Regions from separate parts of the Pseudarthrobacter defluvii genome, predicted to be linked through region 1. Evidence: riboswitches for the same ligand, from Rfam matches in the RefSeq annotation. Region 1 holds a riboswitch; each other region holds the start of a gene.
What was found. A riboswitch is a leader RNA that binds a small molecule or an ion and turns the genes downstream of it on or off. The one in region 1 is predicted to bind S-adenosylmethionine.

Region 1 (4,271 bases):
ACCGGCAGGCATTTACGGAACGTACCCCACCTACCGGCGGGTGGTGGCCCGGCTGCTGGAAACCGGCGTCATGCTCGATGAGGGCATGGTCTACTTCGACGCCCGCTTGTCCCGCAACCATCCCACCGTCGAGGTACGGGTGGCGGACGTCTGCCTCCGGGCCGAGGACGCGGCCCTCATTGCGGTCCTGGTCCGGGCGCTGGTGGAATCAGCAAGCAGGGAGTGGCGCGAGGACGTTGATCCTGCACCCGTTCCCACGGTTCTTTTGCGGATGGCTTCCTGGCAGGCCAGCAGTGAAGGGCTCAGCGGCGAACTCCTGGATTTCGGCAACTTCCGTCCTGCCCCCGCTGCGGACGTGGCCCGTTCACTGGTGGACTACCTGGCTCCCGTCCTGCAGGAACAGGGCGAGCTGGCCCTTGCCCGGCAGGGTGTAGAGGACATCATCGCCCGCGGGACGGGGGCAGCCGAACAACGCCGCGCCCGTGACAATGCCCTGGCCGGTCCGCCGCCCGGGGACATGGGGTTCGGGGCCGTGGTGAGGCAGGCCGTGAACGTGACCATGCGCGGAGCGCTTGATCTCTCCGAAGTGGCGGCCACTCCCGAGCTGCTGCGGGTCCGCCAATCCTGACCGGCCGCCTGGCGCATCGCGACGCGCAGCTTCCTTTTCGACGCGCTTATTCCCTTTCGCGGCCCGCATTTGGGCCGCGACCGGGAATCTGCGCCGCGAAAACGGGAAAGCGCGTCGAAAACCTAGATCTGCTTCAGAGCCTGTTCCAGGTCGCGGATGAGGTCGTCCGGGTCCTCAAGCCCCACGGAGAGACGGACCACGCCGTCGCTGAGCCCAATGGCAGCCCGTCCCTCCGGTCCCATGGCGCGGTGGGTGGTGGTGGCGGGATGGGTGATCAGGGACTTGGAATCGCCCAGGTTGTTGGAGATGTCGATGATCCGCAGCCCGTCCAGCAGGGCGAAGGCGGCCTCCTTACCGGAGCGCCCACCCGAAGGAGCAAGCTCCAGCGTCAGGACGGTCCCGCCCGCGCTCATCTGCTTCGCCGCCAGCCCGTACTGCGGGTGCGACTTCAGCAGCGGATACTTCACCCAGCTCACGGCCGGTTGCTCCTCCAGCCACTCGGCCAGCCGGAGGGCGGTGGCGGAGGAGTGGTTGACGCGGAGGCCCATGGTTTCCAGGCCCTTGGTCAGGACCCAGGCATTGAATGGGGACAGCGCGGGGCCGGTGTGTCGCATCAGCTGCTTCACGGGTCCCTCGATGAACTCCTTGGTGCCCAGGATGGCACCGCCCATCACCCGGCCCTGGCCGTCGATGTGCTTGGTGCCCGAGTAGACGATGACGTCGGCGCCGAGGTCCCCGCAGCGCTGCAGTAGGGGAGTGGCGAAGACGTTGTCCGCCACCACGGTGGCCCCGGCGGCGTGCGCCAGTTCGCTGACAGCGGCGATGTCCACGATTTCCTGCATGGGGTTGGACGGGGATTCGAAGAAGACAGCCGTGGTGGGCTTGGAGAGCGCTTCGCGCCACTGGTCCAGGTCCGGCCCGTCGACGAACACCGTCTCCACACCCCATCGGGGCAGGATCTCGTTCAGGACTACGAAGCAGGAACCGAACAGCGAGCGTGCGGCCACTACCCGGTCGCCGGCTGCCAGCAGGGCACCCAGGGCCGTGAACACCGCGGACATGCCCGACGCCGTCGCGAAGCATGCTTCAGTGCCTTCGAGCAGCCGGAGCCGTTCCTGGAAGGTGGCCACGGACGGGTTGCCATAGCGGGAGTAGACGAAGCGCTCATCCTCGCCGGTGAAGGCGCGTTCAGCAGCGGCCGCGGATTCGTAGACGAAGCCGGAGTTGAGGAAGATGGCCTCCGACGTTTCCTGGAAGTTGCTGCGGTCCAGCCCGCCGCGGACTGCCTGGGTGTCGGGGTTCCAGCCGGGGGCGTCTTGGTTGAAGCTCACTTAGTTCTTTCCGAGGTTGGTGGGCAGGCCGCGGTTTTTCCAGCCATTGACGGTCCGCTCGCCGAAGCGGTCGGGATCGCCTTCGAAGCCCTCGAGGACGCTGTAGGCGGTGAAACCCGCCTGGGTGGCGGCGGTGGCCGCGGCGATGGAGCGCTTGCCGGAGCGGCACAGGAACACCAGTTCCGCCTGGGGATCCTCCGGTGCCTGGTTCGTCAGGTCCTTGATGAAGTCCGGGTTGGGGATGCCGCCGGGGAAGGTCCACTGGATGAACAGGGGGTCGTTGTCTGTGGCCTTGGTGTCGGGGATGCCGATGTGGGCCCATTCGCCCTCGGTGCGGACATCCACCAGGACGGCGCCCTGCTCCAGCTTGGCCCAGGCTTCCTGCGGCGTCAGGTCTCCGGCGTAGCTCATGCGTGGCCCTCGCCGTCGAACTCGCCCTCGAGCTCGTCCACGGCAGTGGCCACGGCGGCATCCGCCGAGGCGATGGCGGCCGGAAGGACGATGGCCTGCGCCACGATGACGGTGGTGCCGTTGAAGGTTGCCGCAGGGCTGCCGTGCAGCACGTACCCGTCGGCGAGTGCAGCGGAGATCCGCTCGCAGAACTCACGGGTGTCCGCGCCGGTAATCAGGCGGTAGGACAGTCTTTCGTCAGGGGCGGGTGCGTCAGACACGACGGATCTCCTTCTTTCACGCTTGCAGCTCGAATGGGTCGATATGCCGAGTATTCACCTGAGGCACCCCGCCGCGAAAGGGAGGGTTGCCGACCGGCCAGTCAGGGCTTGGCGCCGGTACTCATTACTCCCCAAAAACGTAACACCTGCGCTCCCGAGCCGCACGGCCGCCGTCGTCATGTTCCGTAATTCGCCGGACGCCCAGGCGACACGCGAAGGCCCGCCGCCCGATAAAGTCTTACCGGGGGCACCGCCCCGTCGCCTAAGCAACGGGCAGCAGAGCAATGAGTACCGGGGGGTCCTTGCAACATGCGGGCAGTGACATCGCACCACCACGCCATCTGGCGGAACCGTCCGCGTTCTGCCGTCGCCTATCTGGCAACCATCGTCATCGCCTTCCTGGCCGTTCTGGCGCCGGCAGGTCCGGCGCAGGCGGCCCAGACTGCACCTGACAACGGAAAGCCGTGGTTGGGTGCCGTCCTTGAGTGGGGCGAGGATACCGCCGCAGGCTTCAGCGACCGGCTGGGTGCCAGCCCCGCTGTCTTCGGACACGACATCACCATTCCATTCCGTGACTCGGAACGGAATGACATCGACGGCTTCCTGCAGCAGGCCGCAGCCAAAGGCTCCCACGCCCTGCTCACGGTGAAGCCGTCGGTGCCGCTGGACCAGCTCGGCACCAGCGAGGCCGAAGCCTTCGCACAGCAGGTGCACGGCCTCACCTCCGGGTTCAAGGGGCAGCTGCTGATCCGGTTTGCCCCTGACATGAACACCAGCTGGGTGGGCTGGGGCCAGCAGCCCGCCGCGTACCGCCAGGCCTTCCAAGCAGTGTCCAAGGCATTCAAGAAGGACGACGGCGGCCGGGTCGCCATGGTGTGGTCACCTTACCTGGGCAAGGACTACCCCTTTGACCGGAGCCGGAACGCGCCGCAGCCGGGAAGCGACGGGTTCGCTTTGCTGGACACGAACGGGGACGGGGCCTGGAACGGGAGCGATAACGCCTACGCACCGTATTACCCGGGCGACGACGCCGTGGACTGGGTGGGTCTTGCCGCCTACCACGACGACACGGCCGGCGGAGCCGCCGTCAACACCGTGCCCCGGGCCGGTGAACTCCAGGAGATGCTGACAGCCTCCGGGGGCGAAAACTTCTACGGCACCTATTCAGAGGGGCGCCGGAAACCCTTCCTGCTCCAGACGTCGGCCTTCTACAGCCCTTCAACGGGCGGCGCACCCGAAGCCGACATCAAAACCGGCTGGTGGGACCAGGTGGTGGGAACTGCCACCTCCCCGGGATTCGGCCGCACGGCCGCCGTCGTGTGGGATGAGCGCACCAGCACCAGGGACACCGGGGTGGCGAGCATCAGCTGGCTGCTCACCGGAAGCCCGGAGATTGCCAAAGCGGCGGCGGATCGGCTGAAAGCCTCGCCGATGGTCACCGGCCCTGTGACCGATCAGGCATCCACCGGCACTTATGTCCGCGCCAACACACTTTCCGGGCCTGCTGCCTGGACTGTTGCCGCTGCCATGCTCATCCTTCTGGTGGCCCTGTGGCAGGTTCCGCGCAGGATCAATGCAGCCACGGCCTGGAGCTACCAGGATCCTTCCACCAGGGACTCGCGCGTAGACTTGTTGCGCGGC
Region 2 (4,271 bases), 900 kb from region 1:
GACGTAGTCAACACGGCCGCCCAGCAAATCGGTGGCCTTGCCTTTTCCTTCGTCGCCCCACTGGGCTCCTACGATCACAATTGCTGGCATGGGATCCTCCCCCATTCGTTCGGGCTGCCCGGGTCCGGCCACCAGGTGGCAGGCCTATGCAGCGCCGTTCATGAGAATGCCCCGAACATACCGGCCTTCGCGCGGCCGCAGCACGGCACGGCGAAGGAAGAGTCCCGGGGCTCTTACCACCCAAGTTTAGCCGATGGGGCACTTTGTCCACCGTTTGGCCCGCCGCTGCCCTTCAGGCGTATAGGGCAGCGGCGGCCCTTGGCGCGCTATTCGTCGTCCGCCTCCCCGGCGGGCCGGGACGTCTGCTCGGCGAGGGTGTCCCAGAAGGAGGTGTCGGCGTCGGCAATGGAACCGTCCGCAATGGCGGCGGCGGTGGACGTCAGCGTGGTGACCGTCTGCTTGATCAGGTAGCCGTTGCTGCGCTGGCCCAGCGCGTAGCCGTCCAGGTAGTGGTCGGACATGCCGCGCATCTCGAAGAGCAAGGTGGCGATGCCGTATTCCACGGAGATGCCGTTGCGGCTGATGGTCTCGGCGCTGCCGCCCTGGTACTTGCCCAGGTGGCCCCAGCCGGTCGAGTCGACGTTGTTGAAGACCACGGCGCCCAGCTGCTTCGACTTTTCGACGACGGCGGGATCTGCGTTGGGAGTGGTGGGGTACAGGATGGAGCCGGAGACCAGCTTGCCGTCACGCTCGGCGCGGGTGCCCTGGTGGTGCAGGTCGATCATGTAGTCGATCCGGTACTTGCGCATCACGTTGTTGTGCAGCGCCTGGGTTTCCGGCTGGACCTTGGCCACGTGGTCGCGGTTCAGGTCCACGCCCTGGGCGTTGTAGCGGGTGAGGTGCCGGTCCCCCTTGGCGAGGTAGTTGTCCAGGGAGAAGTTGACGTCCCCCATGGCGCCATCCGCGTTAAGCATGGGCACCACCAGGATGTTCACGCCTTTGAGGATGTCCGCCGATTTGCCGGTGCCCAGGTGCTTGATGAACTCCATGGCGCCCTCGGTGGTGAGCTGTTCGTTGCCGTGCTGCTGGGTCAGGTAGAGGATGGTGGGCTTGGCCGGATCGGAAATGTACTTGACCAGGTGGATGTCGCGGCCCTTCACGGTCTGGCCGATGACTTCCAGTTCCATGGCGGGCTGCTTGGCGTCCTGGTCCTTCAGGAAGGAAACCATCTGGTCATAGGTGGCCAGTTTTGTTGTGGTGATCTGGCCGTTGCCGTCATAGCCGGGGCCTTCGCCCACTGCGATGGCCAGCGGCGCCGGTCCGGCCACGACGGCGAGCGCCAGGGCGCCGGAAAGGGCAAGGTTCCTGAAGGTTGCCAGGGATTTGTTCACGGTGAATGACCTCTTCTTTGGGTGCGATGCGGTTCGTGCGAGTGGGCAGTCAGCCATCGTTTCCCTCATTTGGCTGTGACAAGAGCCAACCAAGCTGGACAGAATCTGTCAATACGCTGGACGAAAGCTGTAAGTACGCCAACAGCACAGAAGAAGTAAGCGCCGGCATCTGGTGCGACACAAAGCGGACAGGACTTGCCCAGACCCGCGCTTCTCGCTTTAAGTGAGAGGGAACCATCCGGAGCGGCCGAGAGACCTGGCTCGATGACGCCGCAGCAACCACGGTCCAGCAGGAGTCCTGCTGGCCGAAGGTGCTACTGCCAGGACCGATGGAAAGAGAGATTCCAGCATGTCCCTGAACACCGACCACATCCGCGTCACCCACGCCGGTTCCCTCCCCCGCACCCCGGAACTCATCGCAGCAAATGCGGCCAAGGAAGCCGACGGCATCACCCCGGAATTCCTTGATCTCCTCGAGGCCTCGGTGGTGGACATTGTCCAGCGACAAAAAGACCTGGGCGTCGACATCGCCAACGACGGCGAGTACGGCCACACCATGTCCACTTCCGTGGACTACGGCGCTTGGTGGAACTACTCGTTTTCCCGACTCGGCGGCCTGGAACCGACCAACGTGGACCGCTGGGCCGACTCGCAAGTCCACCGCTCCTCGCCGGGCCACATCGTCCTGACCTCCTTTCCGGACCGCCGCGACCGGCAGAAGTTCAACGACGCCTATAGCGATCCGTCCTCGGGCATCCTCTCAAACCGCAAGTCGGTCACCCAGCCCAAGATCGCCGGGCCGCTGACGTACACGGGCCAGGACCTTGTGGCGTCGGACATCAGGAACCTGAAGACCGGGCTGGCCGCTGCGGGCCTCTCCGACGGTTTCGTGGCCTCGCTTTCCCCCGGCTCCTGCGCCCGGGTGGCCAATGAGTACTACAAGTCCGACGAGGAACTGGTCTACGCCTGTGCCGACGCCATGCGGGAGGAATACAAGGCGATCATCGACGCCGGACTCACCGTGCAGCTCGACGACCCGTCCCTGGCCGAGAGCTGGGACCAGATCAACCCCGAACCGTCGTTGGAGGACTACCTGAAGTTCATCCAATTGCGCGTCGAGGCTACCAATTGGGCCCTCCGGGACCTTCCGCAGGAGCAAATCCGGCTGCACGTCTGCTGGGGTTCCTGGCACGGCCCGCACACCACCGACATCCCGTTCGCAGACATCATCGGCTCCGTGCTGCAGGTCAACGCCGGCGCCTACTCCTTCGAGGCTGCCAACGTGCGCCACGAACACGAATGGCGGATCTGGGAGGACACCAAGCTCCCCGAAGGCAAGGTGATCATTCCGGGCGTCGTATCGCACGCCACAAACGTCGTGGAGCACCCGGACCTGGTGGCGGACCGCATCGTCCGTTTCGCCGACGTGGTGGGCCGGGAGAACGTCATTGCCTCCACCGACTGCGGCCTGGGCGGCCGCGTGCACCCGCAGATTGCCTTCGCCAAGCTGGAGGCGTTGGGCGAGGGTGCCCGCCGCGCCACCAACCGGCTCTGGTAAATACGCCTGCAGTCCGGGCGCCGGCTGTTCCTTCCATCACCGGAAAGGGGCAGCCGGCGTTTCGCTTCCCGGGGCTTGCTAAACTGGGGAAGGCCGGCGAGGTCCGGCCCACCCCAACCAACCGCTGCTGATGCGTTGCGCCTGCCCGCGCCCTCATCTGCCGGCGGCAGCAACGCCAATCCCCGCAGGAGAACCAGCACTTCATGACAGCCCTGGCCCCCGAAACATTCCACGAACAGCTCATGAGCCGCCGCTACGAACCCAGCGTGGCAGCCGTCAACGAACTGTGCGATTCCCTGCGGGAGACCAAGCCCGGAACCGTGGTCCCCTACGTGGATCCGATGCACGACGTTGAAGAATGCCGCATTGTCAGCCTCTACTCCAACATCGGTGAGGCGGATCCGTCCGGCTTCATCACCGCCGGCGACCAGGACGCCGCCACCCGTATGCTGGGCATCCAGTGGAAGCTGGGCCTGCGCCCCGAGTTCGTGATGCCGTGGAACGTCCACCCCTGGCACGTTCCCGGCGAACCCAACGGCAAGTTCACCCCGGACCAGGTTCAGGCCGGCCTGAAGCCCCTGCTGAAGTTCCTGGCCCTGGTGCCCCGCGCATCGGTCATCGTGGCGCACGGCACTGAAGCCAACCGCCTGGCCAACCTGCTGCTGAAGACCGAGGTGCCCCTGCTGTGGCGCCGCGGCCTGAAGACCTACAAGGTCCGCTCGCTGAGCGGCCGCGCGTTCGCCGGTTCCCCTGCACGCCAGGAGGAGTTCCTCGAAGACATGCGCACGGCCTACGCCGACGCCATGGCCCGCACCGGCATCGCCAAACCTTAAACGAACGACGGCGGGTGGTGACTTTCGGAATGAAAGTCACCGCCCGCCGTCGTCTGCTTTAAGGCCGTTGGGCCTCAGGCACCCTCGATGGCCGCTTTCGCCTTGGGGTCCGAGTCGTTGAGGAATTTCTCGATCCGCTCCGGCTCGTCAGCCTCGCCAATGGCCGAGGACGCCCGCCCCAGGGAGTAGAGCGCCCGCAGGAAGCCGCGGTTGGGCTCGTGCTCCCACGGGATGGGCCCCACGCCCCGCCAGCCATTGCGCCGGAGCGAATCCAGGCCGCGGTGGTAGCCCACCCGCGCATAGGCGTAGGAGTCGATGGTGCGCCCCTCCGCCCAGGCTTCCTCGGCCAGGATGGCCCACAGGAGCGAGGACGTTGGGTGCTTTTCCACCAGGTCCAGGGCTTCCTGACCGGCGTCCAGCTGTCCGTACACTTCGGTCTCGGCGGGCAGGAGCGTGGGCTCCGGCCCCATCAGGTTCCGGCGGAACTCG
Region 3 (4,271 bases), 1.8 Mb from region 1:
TTCGGCCGCCATGAGGTGGTGACGCCGTTGTCACCACCTCATGGCGGCCGAAGATTATCCGGGCATGGACCCGGCGCACCCATTTCCCGAAAGGGAAGAGGGCTGGAGCGTCAGAGAGTGACAGCCCCGTTGGCGGTTTCGAACGTGACCGACAGGATGCCGGGCGTTCCGTGCGGGGCGACCCACTCGACCGCAACATCCTCAAGCGGCTTTTCCACCGGCTCACCCAGCCACTCGGTGACCCGGGAGGCGGAGCCTGCGATGGTCAGGCAGCTCATCTTGAGGTTGCTCTGGTAGGCGTTGGAGGGGTGAAGTGAGGGATCACCCTCCCACTTGAGCATGTACGGGACCTGGGGATCGGCGATGAGGCCCAGGATGCCAATCTGCTTCCAGACCAGCTCGCGGCCGTCCGGGAACTTGCGGTTGCCGTTGACAGCGGAGCGGCCGAGGCGTTCCTCGAAGGGGGCGAGGTCGTCCACTTCGACGCACCAGCCCATCCAGCCGCCGCCTGCCGCGGATCGGGCCCTTACGGCCTGTCCAAACGGTGCCTTGTCCGATGCAGGGTGGTCCAGGACCTCCACAACCTCGAGGTACTTGTGACCGGCGAGCGGGATGATCATATTCCGGGTTCCGAACCGGGGGTGTACCCCGCCCTTCACTGCCTCAACGCCGAGGGCAGTTGCAATACGTTCGGTGGTGGCCGCGAGGCCGTCGTGTTCACAGGCGTAAGAGACGTGATCCATGCGCATGGCAACATCTTGGCACTTTGTGATGCGGCTCTCAGCTAAGGGTACCCTTACTGGATTTGCGCGCACTCAATGGCCATGGAAAGGCCGCCTAAAAGACCATGTTCGTCACAATCCTGTTCACGGCAACAACGCTGTTCCTAGACTTGGCGCAGGTCATGAGTGCCAGCGCCAAGCCCCGGCTCGCTGGCCGGCAACCCTCCATCCGCGGTGGGGTGCCCCGGGTGAAGACCTGGCTGTCCGGCAAGAACCGGAAGCAAGCGCGCCCGCACTGCCGGTGAGCATGCCGGGCCCATGTCAAAGGAGATTTGGATGTCCAACGGTTGGTCCTTCGAAACCCGCCAAATCCACGCCGGCCAGGAAGTGGACAGTGCAGCGGGAGCCCGTGCCCTGCCCATCTACCAGACCACGTCCTTCGTGTTCCCAACGGCCGAAAGCGCAGCAAACCGTTTCGCACTGTCCGAACTCGCGCCCATCTACACCCGCATCGGCAACCCGACGCAGGACGCAGTGGAACAGCGGATCGCCAGCCTCGAAGGTGGTTTGGCAGCGCTGCTGCTGAGTTCCGGCCAGGCCGCTGAAACGTTCGCGGTCCTGAACATCGCGGAGGCCGGCGACCACATCGTGGCCAGCCCCAGCCTCTACGGCGGAACCTATAACCTCTTCGCCCACACCCTGAAAAAGTTCGGCATCTCCGTCACGTTCGTGGAGGACCCCGACAACTTGGACCAGTGGCGCAACGCAGTCCAGCCCAACACCAAGCTCTTCTTCGGTGAAGTGGTCTCCAACCCCCGCCAGGACGTCCTGGACATCGAGGGCATCTCCGAAGTCGCCCACCAGGCCGGCGTGCCCCTCATCGTGGACAACACCCTCTCCACCCCGTACCTCATCCGCCCGCTGGAGTGGGGCGCGGACATCGTGATCCATTCCGCCACCAAGTACCTGGGCGGCCACGGCACAGCCATCGCCGGCGTGATCGTCGATTCCGGCAAGTTCGATTTCAGCAAGGACCCGGAACGGTTCCCAGGCTTCAACACCCCGGATCCCACCTACAACGGGCTGGTCTACGCCCGCGATCTGGGAGCCGATGGAGCGCTGGGGGCCAACTTCTCCTACATCCTCAAGGCGCGGGTCCAGCTCCTGCGCGACCTGGGCTCGGCGGTCTCGCCCTTCAACGCCTTCCTGATTTCCCAGGGCCTGGAGACTTTGAGCCTGCGGGTGGAGCGCCACGTTGCCAACGCCACGGAAGTGGCGCGCTGGCTTGAGGCAAGGCACGACGTCGAATCGGTCGCCTATGCCGGGCTGCCGTCCAGCCCCTGGTACGAGCGTGGCCGCAAGTACGGGCCCAAGGGGACGGGCGCCGTCGTCGCCTTCAACCTGGCCGGCGGAGCGGAGGCGGGCAAACGCTTCGTCGACGCCCTGGAGCTGCACTCCCATGTGGCCAACATCGGCGACGTGCGCTCCCTGGTCATCCACCCGGCGTCGACCACCCACAGCCAGCTCTCCCCGGAGCAGCAGGCTGTGGCCGGGGTGCACCCGGGACTCGTCAGGCTTTCCGTGGGGCTGGAACACATCGACGACATCCTCGCCGACCTGGAAGCAGGCTTCAGGGCTGCGAAGAGCGCCTAGACGGGCAAAGTACGACGCCGGGCCTCCACTCGGGCGGTAAGGCGGGGCGGGCAGCAAGCCGGGAAGTCACAACCAGTCACACTCTTGGCCTGGACCGGGGAGTATTTCGTACACTCGATCCAGGTCATGAGTGCCAGTGACAGCCCCGGCTTGCTGGCCGGCAACCCTCCATTCGCGGTGGGGTGCCCCGGGTGAGGACCTGGCCTGCCGGTCAAATGACGGCGGGCAAGCGCGTAGAAGAGGTCTTGCCATGACGGTTACCGTCGCCCCAAAAACCATCCCCGAACACGGAATTGTCCGCTACGCCTCCATCGGGGGACTGGAACTCGAAGCCGGGGGATACCTCCCGGACGTCACCCTGGCCTACGAAACCTGGGGGACGCTCAACGCGGACGCCAGCAACGCCATCCTGATCGAGCATGCGCTGACCGGCAGCACGCACGTAACCCGTGGCGACACGGACGAAGAAGGCTGGTGGGAACAACTCGCGGGCCCCGGCGCCCCCGTGGACACCGACCGTTTCTTCGTGGTGTCCATCAACATTGTGGGCGGCTGCTACGGCTCCACAGGCCCCTCCTCTCCCGCCCCCGACGGATCGCCCTGGGGCTCCCGCTTCCCCCTGGTCACGCTGCGGGACAGCACCGAGGCGGAAGTCCGGCTCGCAGACCAGCTGGGAATCAAGAGCTGGTTCGCGGTCCTTGGCGGCTCCATGGGCGGCGCCCGCGCACTGGAATGGGCAGTGACGTACCCGGAAAGGGTGCAGCGCTGCGCCGTCATCGCCGTCGGGGCTGCCAGCACCGCAGAACAAATCGCCTTTGCCCAGGCCCAGACCCTGGCCATCCGGCAGGATCCAAACTTCAACGGCGGCGACTACTACGGCGGTCCCTGTCCTGAAGAGGGCCTGGCCCTTGCCCGGCGCATCGCCCACATCACCTACCGGTCCGCCGCCGAACTGGAAGGCCGCTTTGGCCGGTCAGCCCAGGCATCCGAGTCGCCCCTTCAGGGGGAAGTGCTCGCAGCCCGCGGCCGCTACCAGGTGGAAAGCTACCTGGACCACCAGGGCAACAAGCTCGTGAAGCGCTTTGACGCCAACAGCTACATCGCCCTGACCGAGGCACTGATGAGCCACGACGTCTGCCGGGGCCGGGGAACCCTGACCGAAGCGCTGGCCGCTGCTACTGCACGCTTCTTCGTGGCCGCCGTCGACTCCGACCGGCTCTACTTCCCGTCCCAGTCGCGGGAGCTGGCGCAGTCGCTGCCCGGCGACGTGGACGTCCACGTCATCCAGGCGCCCATCGGCCACGACGGGTTCCTCACCGAAATTGGGCAACTGGGGGCACAGCTGAGGAGCAGCTTCCTGGTCTAGGGGCATCCAGCAAACCGCCAGCAATGTGCATTAGTGCAGATGCCTTCTGCACTAATGGGCGTTGAGGTTGCACGGGCAGGCAGACCATACTCATCGAAGCCGGCTTTCGTGGTGTACATCACACGCGGCTGCCATCGACTGTCCCCGTGGTGTCGACGACGACGCCGAAGGAGTTCGCATGAGTACGGAACGCTCCGCCGCAAGGCTCACCGAAGAAACCGACGTCAAGGCATCAGGCCTGAAGAAAGTGGTGACCGCCTCCATGGCCGGCACCGTCGTGGAGTGGTACGAGTTCTTCCTCTACGCATCGGCCGCCACCCTGGTGTTCGGGAAGGCCTTCTTCCCCAACGCCGGGACCGAGCTGGACGGCATCATCGCCGCCTTCCTCACCTATGCCGTGGGTTTCGTGGCCCGTCCCATCGGCGGCATCGTGTTCGGCCACTTCGGCGACAAGTTCGGCCGCAAGCAGCTGCTGCAGCTGAGCATCGTGCTGGTGGGCGTCTCCACCTTCCTGATGGGCTGCCTGCCCA

Region 2: linked by a shared signal. The riboswitch ahead of JCQ34_RS02495 (cobalamin-independent methionine synthase II family protein) and the one ahead of JCQ34_RS17850 (DUF1737 domain-containing protein) in region 1 are both predicted to bind S-adenosylmethionine.
Region 3: linked by a shared signal. The riboswitch ahead of metX (homoserine O-acetyltransferase MetX) and the one ahead of JCQ34_RS17850 (DUF1737 domain-containing protein) in region 1 are both predicted to bind S-adenosylmethionine.

What each region holds. Positions count from the first base shown of each region.
Region 1 covers NZ_CP066362.1:3,827,595-3,831,865, reverse strand. Annotated here, with positions in the region: gene JCQ34_RS17865 (glutamate--cysteine ligase 2) at 1-628, shown strand, start outside; gene JCQ34_RS17860 (O-succinylhomoserine sulfhydrylase) at 751-1,959, opposite strand; gene JCQ34_RS17855 (rhodanese-like domain-containing protein) at 1,960-2,370, opposite strand; gene JCQ34_RS17850 (DUF1737 domain-containing protein) at 2,367-2,630, opposite strand; SAM riboswitch class IV at 2,644-2,759, opposite strand; gene opgC (OpgC domain-containing protein) at 2,940-4,271, shown strand, end outside.
Region 2 covers NZ_CP066362.1:504,367-508,637, reverse strand. Annotated here, with positions in the region: gene JCQ34_RS02505 (adenylosuccinate synthase) at 1-90, opposite strand, end outside; gene JCQ34_RS02500 (M14 family zinc carboxypeptidase) at 327-1,391, opposite strand; SAM riboswitch class I at 1,623-1,727, shown strand; gene JCQ34_RS02495 (cobalamin-independent methionine synthase II family protein) at 1,741-2,949, shown strand; gene JCQ34_RS02490 (uracil-DNA glycosylase) at 3,153-3,782, shown strand; gene JCQ34_RS02485 (DUF3151 domain-containing protein) at 3,857-4,271, opposite strand, start outside.
Region 3 covers NZ_CP066362.1:1,401,410-1,405,680, forward strand. Annotated here, with positions in the region: gene JCQ34_RS06405 (VOC family protein) at 111-749, opposite strand; SAM riboswitch class IV at 901-1,015, shown strand; gene JCQ34_RS06410 (bifunctional o-acetylhomoserine/o-acetylserine sulfhydrylase) at 1,059-2,375, shown strand; SAM riboswitch class IV at 2,498-2,613, shown strand; gene metX (homoserine O-acetyltransferase MetX) at 2,626-3,741, shown strand; gene JCQ34_RS06420 (MFS transporter) at 3,920-4,271, shown strand, end outside.